DNA from 3 places in the Mycobacterium sp. FW102-FHT13B02 genome. Region 2 is predicted to be linked to each of the others. Evidence: predicted binding sites of a transcription regulator. Region 2 holds the regulator's gene; each other region holds the start of a gene.
What was found. Region 2 encodes LexA, which represses DNA repair genes until DNA is damaged. Its sites were predicted from a motif close to CGAACANNTGTTCG; they were not measured.
Positions count from the first base shown of each region.

Region 1: the regulator LexA is predicted to act here: its motif matches at 957-970, upstream of AC3WTE_RS13290 (HNH endonuclease signature motif containing protein).
Region 3: the regulator LexA is predicted to act here: its motif matches at 1,074-1,087, upstream of AC3WTE_RS11370 (HNH endonuclease signature motif containing protein).

Region 1 covers NZ_JBYTCM010000006.1:228,096-230,293, reverse strand. The annotation lists gene AC3WTE_RS13295 (DEDDh family exonuclease) at 1-865, shown strand, start outside; gene AC3WTE_RS13290 (HNH endonuclease signature motif containing protein) at 975-2,198, shown strand, end outside.
Region 2 covers NZ_JBYTCM010000001.1:478,846-481,043, reverse strand. The annotation lists gene AC3WTE_RS02345 (LysM peptidoglycan-binding domain-containing protein) at 1-274, opposite strand, end outside; gene lexA (transcriptional repressor LexA) at 526-1,236, shown strand; gene AC3WTE_RS02335 (LGFP repeat-containing protein) at 1,303-2,198, opposite strand, start outside.
Region 3 covers NZ_JBYTCM010000005.1:231,450-233,647, forward strand. The annotation lists gene AC3WTE_RS11370 (HNH endonuclease signature motif containing protein) at 1-1,069, opposite strand, end outside; gene AC3WTE_RS11375 (SRPBCC family protein) at 1,237-1,698, opposite strand; gene AC3WTE_RS11380 (peptidoglycan endopeptidase) at 2,050-2,198, shown strand, end outside.

The DNA of each region.
Region 1 (2,198 bases), on a different contig from region 2:
AGACGACGGCAATGTGGAGCACTCGTTCAGCAGCCTGCTGAATCCCGGGGTCGACCCCGGCCCCACACACGTGCACGGCTTGACCTCCGAGATGCTGGCGGGCCAGCCGACCTTTGGTGAGATGGTCGGCGACCTGGCCGCCGTGCTGTCCGGTCGCACGCTGGTCGCCCACAACGCCGGTTTCGACTACGCCTTCCTGGCCGCCGAGTGCGAGCGCGTCGGCGCGGTGCTGCCCGTCGACAGCGTCATGTGCACCGTCGAGCTGACCCGCCGGCTCAACCTGGGCACCGAGAACCTGCGGCTGGAGACCCTCGCGACGCACTACGGCGCGACGCAGATTCGTCCGCACGATGCCCTCGACGACGCTATGGTGCTGGCCCAGATCCTCAAACCGGCACTGGCCGCGGCGCGCGAGCACCGGCGCTGGCTGCCCATCCGCAACGTAGGCCGCAAGCGCTGGCCGAGCGGCGCCATCACGCACGACGAACTCCGGCCGCTGAAAGTCCTGGCGTCGCGGCTGCCGTGTGCCTACGCCAACCCCGGCCGGTTCGTCCCGGGCCAGCCGTTGGTGCAGGGCATGCGGGTGGCGCTGTCGGGTGAGATGCAGCGCACGCACGAAGAAGTGATCGAGCGCATCGTGCATGTCGGGCTGTCCTACTCCGACAGCGTCGATGTCCACACCTCGCTGGTCATCTGCAACGACCCGGCGCCCGCCCAGGGGAAGGGTTACCAGGCCAGGGAGCTCGGCGTCCCGTTGGTCTCGGACGCCGAATTCATGACGCTGCTGGGCCACGTGGTCGGCGGCTCGGACGTCGAGGAGTTCGTCGACCGGACGCCGGCCGGCGACCAGTTCATGTTGTTCTAGCGGTCTCTGCTGAAAATCTTTAGTCACTTTGTTTGCGCTGGTCACGGTAGGTAACTAGCGCCCCACTTGTCGCGGCCATTTGTCGGTGATTCGAACCAGTGTTCGATATATGAGATTCGCCGATCCGGCCGCTGTCGAGGAGGCCTACGCCGCCTACGAGGCGGCGCAGGCCCGGCTCGCAGCCCTGGACTACACCGGCCTGGACGTGCCGACATTGTTGGAGTTGCAGTCGCGCCGCGAAACCCTCAAATGCGCGGCCGAGGCCGTCGATCACCGGATTCTTACCGCGGCACAGTCCCAGACCACGGCCCGGGAGCTGGGGGCGAAAAACTGGGCTGAGGTGCTGCGCATCCGATTGCACATCGACACCACCGAAGCCAACCGTCGGGTCCGCGACGCCCTGCATTTGGCGCCCCGCACCGGGTTGACCGGAGGGGCGCTGTCGCCCGTGTGGGAGTTCGTCGCCGCCGCCCAGGCCGAGGGTGCGATCAACCCCGAACACGTCAAAGTGAACGGCCAGTTCATCAACAAACTCCCCGGCTGGGTCGACCCCACCACCAGTCGGCAGTTCGAACAATCCCTGGTCGCCGGTGCCCGGCACCAAACCCCGGAAGAACTGCGCGCCGCCGCCGAGGCCCTGCTCTACCTGCTCGACCAAGACGGACCGCTACCCGATGATGCCGAACGTGCCCGCAAACGCGGTGTCACCGTGTCGAAACAACGACCGGACGGGATGTCGGATCTGCAGGGCACCCTGACCCCCGAAGCCCGCGCCTACCTCGACTCCCTGCTGGACAAGTACGCCGCCCCCGGCATGTGCAATCCGGCTGACCCGCAGCCCTGCATCTCCGGAACCCCGTCAGCCGAGCAGATCGCCGCCGACACCCGCACCCCGGCCCAGCGCCGCCACGACGCCTGCACAACGCTGTTCCAGATGCTGCTGTCCTCCGGAACACTCGGTGAGCACAACGGCGTCCCGGTCAGCGTCGTCGCCACCTGCACCGTCACCGAACTGGAGCAGCGCACCGGGACCGCACTCACCCACACCGGCAGCAAGCTGCCCATCAAGGATCTGCTGCAGATGGCCGCCACCAACGGTGCCGACCACTACCCCGGGGTGTTCGACCAGCACAATGAACAACCCCTGTACATGGGCCGGGCCCGGCGCACCGCCACCGTTGCTCAACGCTTCGCGTTGTTCGGCCGCGATCATGGCTGCACCAAGCCCAATTGCACCGCTCCCGCCTCGCGCTCGCAGGTCCATCACATCGACAATTGGCGCGATGGCGGTCTCACCAACGTCAACACAATGACCCTGGCGTGTGGCTGCGAC
Region 2 (2,198 bases):
GAACAGCCTCTCCGAATTGCGCAACCAGGCCCAGCCACACCGTGATACCCGCGGCGACGAGAGCCAGCAGCACCGTGGTCAAGGGCGTGACCGGGTTGCGCCGGTGCGAGGCACGGGAGCTCAGCACGCCCGTGCCCCGATGCTGGAACGCCGCACCCGAGGGACGGGAACCGGCCGGCCGCAGCCGGGCCTGGCGGTGACGATTCACGTCTGCACGCCGAGGCACGGTGCGGACGACGACGTCGGTGGGGTACTCGCGGGTGATGACGGTCATGTCGGTTCCTCTCCTGAGTTCGTACATAGGTTCGATCGCTCTTGTGTTCGACTATATCGCCCAAATGTTCGAACGGTAGAACATGTGATCGAACTGTTGCGAACGATACGACGACCCACCGACAAGTTCCGTTCCGCCGATTCGCCCTCGCTTTCGCCACGTCACGTGCGGGACGCGGCCGCGACACGCCGATCGACCCGATCTCGAACACATGTTTGATCAATCGTGTGCACTGGGCTAGATTCGTCCACATGAGCGACAGCACCGATACCCCGGACGGCACCGATCGCACCCCCGAATCCCGGTCGGGTGGCCGGGCCAGCAGCCTCACAGAACGTCAGCGGACCATCCTCGACGTCATCCGCACCTCGGTGACGACGCGCGGCTACCCACCCAGCATCCGCGAGATCGGCGATGCCGTCGGCCTGACCTCCACCTCATCGGTGGCCCACCAGCTGCGCACGCTGGAGAAGAAGGGCTATCTGCGCCGCGATCCGAACCGCCCACGAGCCGTGGACGTCCGGGGCGCGGACGACTCGACCGGCGCCGCCATCACCACCGATGTGGCGGGTTCGGACGCGCTGCCCGAGCCGACTTTCGTGCCGGTGCTCGGCCGGATCGCCGCGGGCGGCCCGATCCTCGCCGAGCAAGCCGTCGAAGACGTCTTCCCGCTCCCCCGCGAGCTCGTGGGTGAGGGCTCGTTGTTCCTGCTGAAGGTGGTCGGCGAATCCATGATCGACGCGGCGATCTGCGACGGCGACTGGGTCGTCGTGCGCCAGCAGAATGTGGCCGACAACGGGGACATCGTCGCGGCGATGATCGACGGTGAAGCCACGGTGAAGACCTTCAAGCGCGCCAAGGGCCAGGTGTGGCTCATGCCGCACAACCCGGCCTTCGACCCGATCCCGGGCAATGACGCGGTCATCCTCGGCAAGGTCGTGACCGTCATCCGCAAGATCTGACGCCTGCCAGACCAATAGGTGAGCCCCGCTGCAGTCGCTCGCAGCGGGGCTCGGCCGTCGGCGCGGTCAGCCTCGGACGAATCCGTTGGTGACCGCGAATTCCTCACTGGCGAACCAGATTTCGACGTCGGCGTCGTCGTATCCGAGCGCACCCGGCACCCAGTACAGACCCGACTTTGTGTTGGCCTTGATGACGTAGCCGGCAGGCGGCTCCGCGCCGGTCGCCACGCGGAACGACATCTGCGCGGTCTCGGGCTCCTCCGCGCCCAGGGCATGGTGCCTGCCACTGGCCGGACCGGCCGTCACGGTGTCCTCTGCCGGCGCGGCGTCCGCGCCCGGCTCGGCCGCCGGTTCGCCCGGTGGTTCGCTCGCCGGGACCTTGGCCGGCGCAGCATCGACGACCTGCTCCTCGGGCGCGTGCACGTCAGCGTCCGGGGCACCGGCATCCGCGGCGGCCGGCGCAGCCCACCCGCGGTCGCCGGAGTCTCGAGGCCGCAGGCCCGCGAACCCTGCCAGCCCGGCCGCGGTCAGGCCCGCCGCCGCGCCCCCGCGGCGCAGAGCCTCGGGAAGTTGCACCGATGCCGTCGGCTCGTCGGCGGGCTCGTGAGCGTCCGGCTCGGACTCAGCGGGCTCAGCCGGCTCGGCAGCGTCCACAGGCTGGGCCTCGGCTTCGGCCTGCGCCGTCGACTCACCCTCCGACTCACCCTCGGGCGCCTCGTCCGCAGGTTGCTCGGCCGTGAAATCGGGGTACACCGTCGGCGCGGTGTCGATGACGTCCGGGTTGCTCTGGAATTCTGGCCCGCCGTGCGGAGCGTCGAAATGCTCGGTCTCGGGCGCGAGTTCGGCGGCGTACTCGGTGTCGCCGCCGTCGTCCGCATACTGCGGGTCGCCGTACTCCCCGTCACCGAACTCGTGGTCGTCGTAGTCGTACGTATCGTGCTCGTCGAAAACATCCTGGTCGG
Region 3 (2,198 bases), on a different contig from region 2:
CGGTGGTGGCGGTGCGACGGGCCCGACCTAGATAGAGGGGGATGGTGGTGTGCTGGTCGAACACCGCCAGATAATGGTGGGCGCCGTGACCGGCCATGCGAATCAGATCCCGCATCGGCAGTTTCGATCCGGTGTGGGTGACGGCGACGCCGGCGCCGCGTTCGAGTTCTTGCACCGTGGTGGTGGCGACGACCGTGACGGGCAGCCCGTTGTGGGCACCCAACTGCCCGGAGGCCAGGAGCATCCGGCCCACCACTTTGAACGCGTCGTGTTGGCGCTGTGCCACGGTGCGGGTGTCGCCCGCGATCTGGGCTTGGGTGGGTGTGCCGGAGATGCAGGGTGCGGGGTCGGCGGGGTTGCAGATTCCGGGGGTGGCCAACTTTTCGAACAATGTCTCCCAGTAGGCCCGTGCTTCCGGATCGAGGCTGGCCTTGACTTCCGAGCGGCCATCGGGCTGCTGTTTACCCATGACGAACGACCGTTTGGGGTCGGGTTCGTGGTCGTCGGGTTCGGGGCCGTCCTGATCGAGCCGGTACAGCAGGTCGGCGGCGGCTTTGCGCAGTTCCTCGGGGGTTTGGTATCGGGCTGCGGCGACCAGGTCGGCCTCGCACTGCGCCAAGGTGAGCGGGTCCAGCCACAGCGGCACTTTGGTGAAGAATCCGGTGATCACCGCGATGTGCTCGGTGTTGATGGCACCGTCGGCTTGGGCGGCGGCGACCAGTTCCCACACCGGGCCCAGGGGTTCGCCGGTGATCGCCGACCGCGGCCCCAGATGGTCGGCGTCGCGGACCCTTCGGCGGGCCTCCTCGCGGCTGATGCGGTGCCGGATGTGCAGGACCTCGGGCCAGTCTTTGGCGCCGATGTCTTTGGCGGTGGCCTGGGTCTGGGCGGCGGCCAAAATCTGGTGGTCGACCGCCTCGGCGGCGCATTTGAGGGTTTCGCGGCGGGACTGCAACTCCAGCAACATTTCGATGGGCAGTCCGCTGTAGTCCAGGGATGCGATCGCAGCCGCGGCGGCTTCGTAAGCGGCGTACACCTGCTCGACGGAGGCCCGATCAGTCAATCCCATACTTCGAATATTAGTTCGAAGTACTGACAAGAAACCGTCGACGCTGTCGACGCTGTGACGCCAGTAACCTTACGTGACCAGCGCAAACAAAGTGACCAAAGGTCTTCAGATGGACCGCCCGCGGAGGCAGGCGGCCCATCTCGCGCCACCCTCATCCGACAAGCTGATCAGCCCGAACTGTCCTCGAAGTGGCGCCGGATGGCCGCCAGCATCGTCGCGTGCGCCTTCTCCGCCTGCGCGGCAGTGAAGGCGATGAGCGGCCGCGGCGCTGCTATATCTACTGTCTCGGTGACGACGGTGCCGGCGCCGGACGCCGCGAAGGTGACCGTGCCGCGGAGCCGCACTCTCGGACACTGGCGCGCCTCGGTGTGCACCACCCCGTCGGGCGCGATCAGAACCGTCGCCCGATAGGCCACCGCCAGGGCGAGCGGGCCGAACGGGATGCGATCTCGCACCCGATAGTCGCGGCGGCGGCCCTGTGCGTCCTGCCGATCGACCAGACAGTCCACCGCCACCACGAGCGGATGCACCAGCTTCATGTTCGCCAGATCTGCATAGAAGGTACGGGTGTCGTCCGGTGCCGCCGGCACCTCTTCCCTCAGCTCGAATCGGGACCGGGACATCCACATCGACCCACCGTAACTTGACCGTTTCAGAAGGTGAGCCCAGGTCCGCCGAAGGCACGGCCTGAAGAACCCACACGGAGTCCGAAACCGGCACACAAACCGCGCGGAGGCCCGCAGCACCGGTCGTGGAATTAGCTGGTCACGGCTCCACAACAGCCGTCGCGACCTTGCATTTGCGGAAAAGCTGTGTATGGCAGTATGTTTTGTGCATTCACCTGCAGGTTCTCGAAATCGCCTCTGCCCCAACATGATGTGAATAAACCGTCATGTAACGCACGCCACACGATTCGCGAAACGTGATGGCAGACACAGAATTTTGACGCTTTCAATTTTCCGTTGCTAGCGTTCATCGTCATGTTTGCTATTGCGACCGCATCGCTGCTGGCTTTAGTCAGCCAGGTTTCGGGTACGCCGTACATCTCCGGCGGAGACACGGCACGCGGCACTGACTGCTCCGGACTGGCTTCCTGGGTGGCCAACGCCGCCACCGGCCGTCCCGTCTA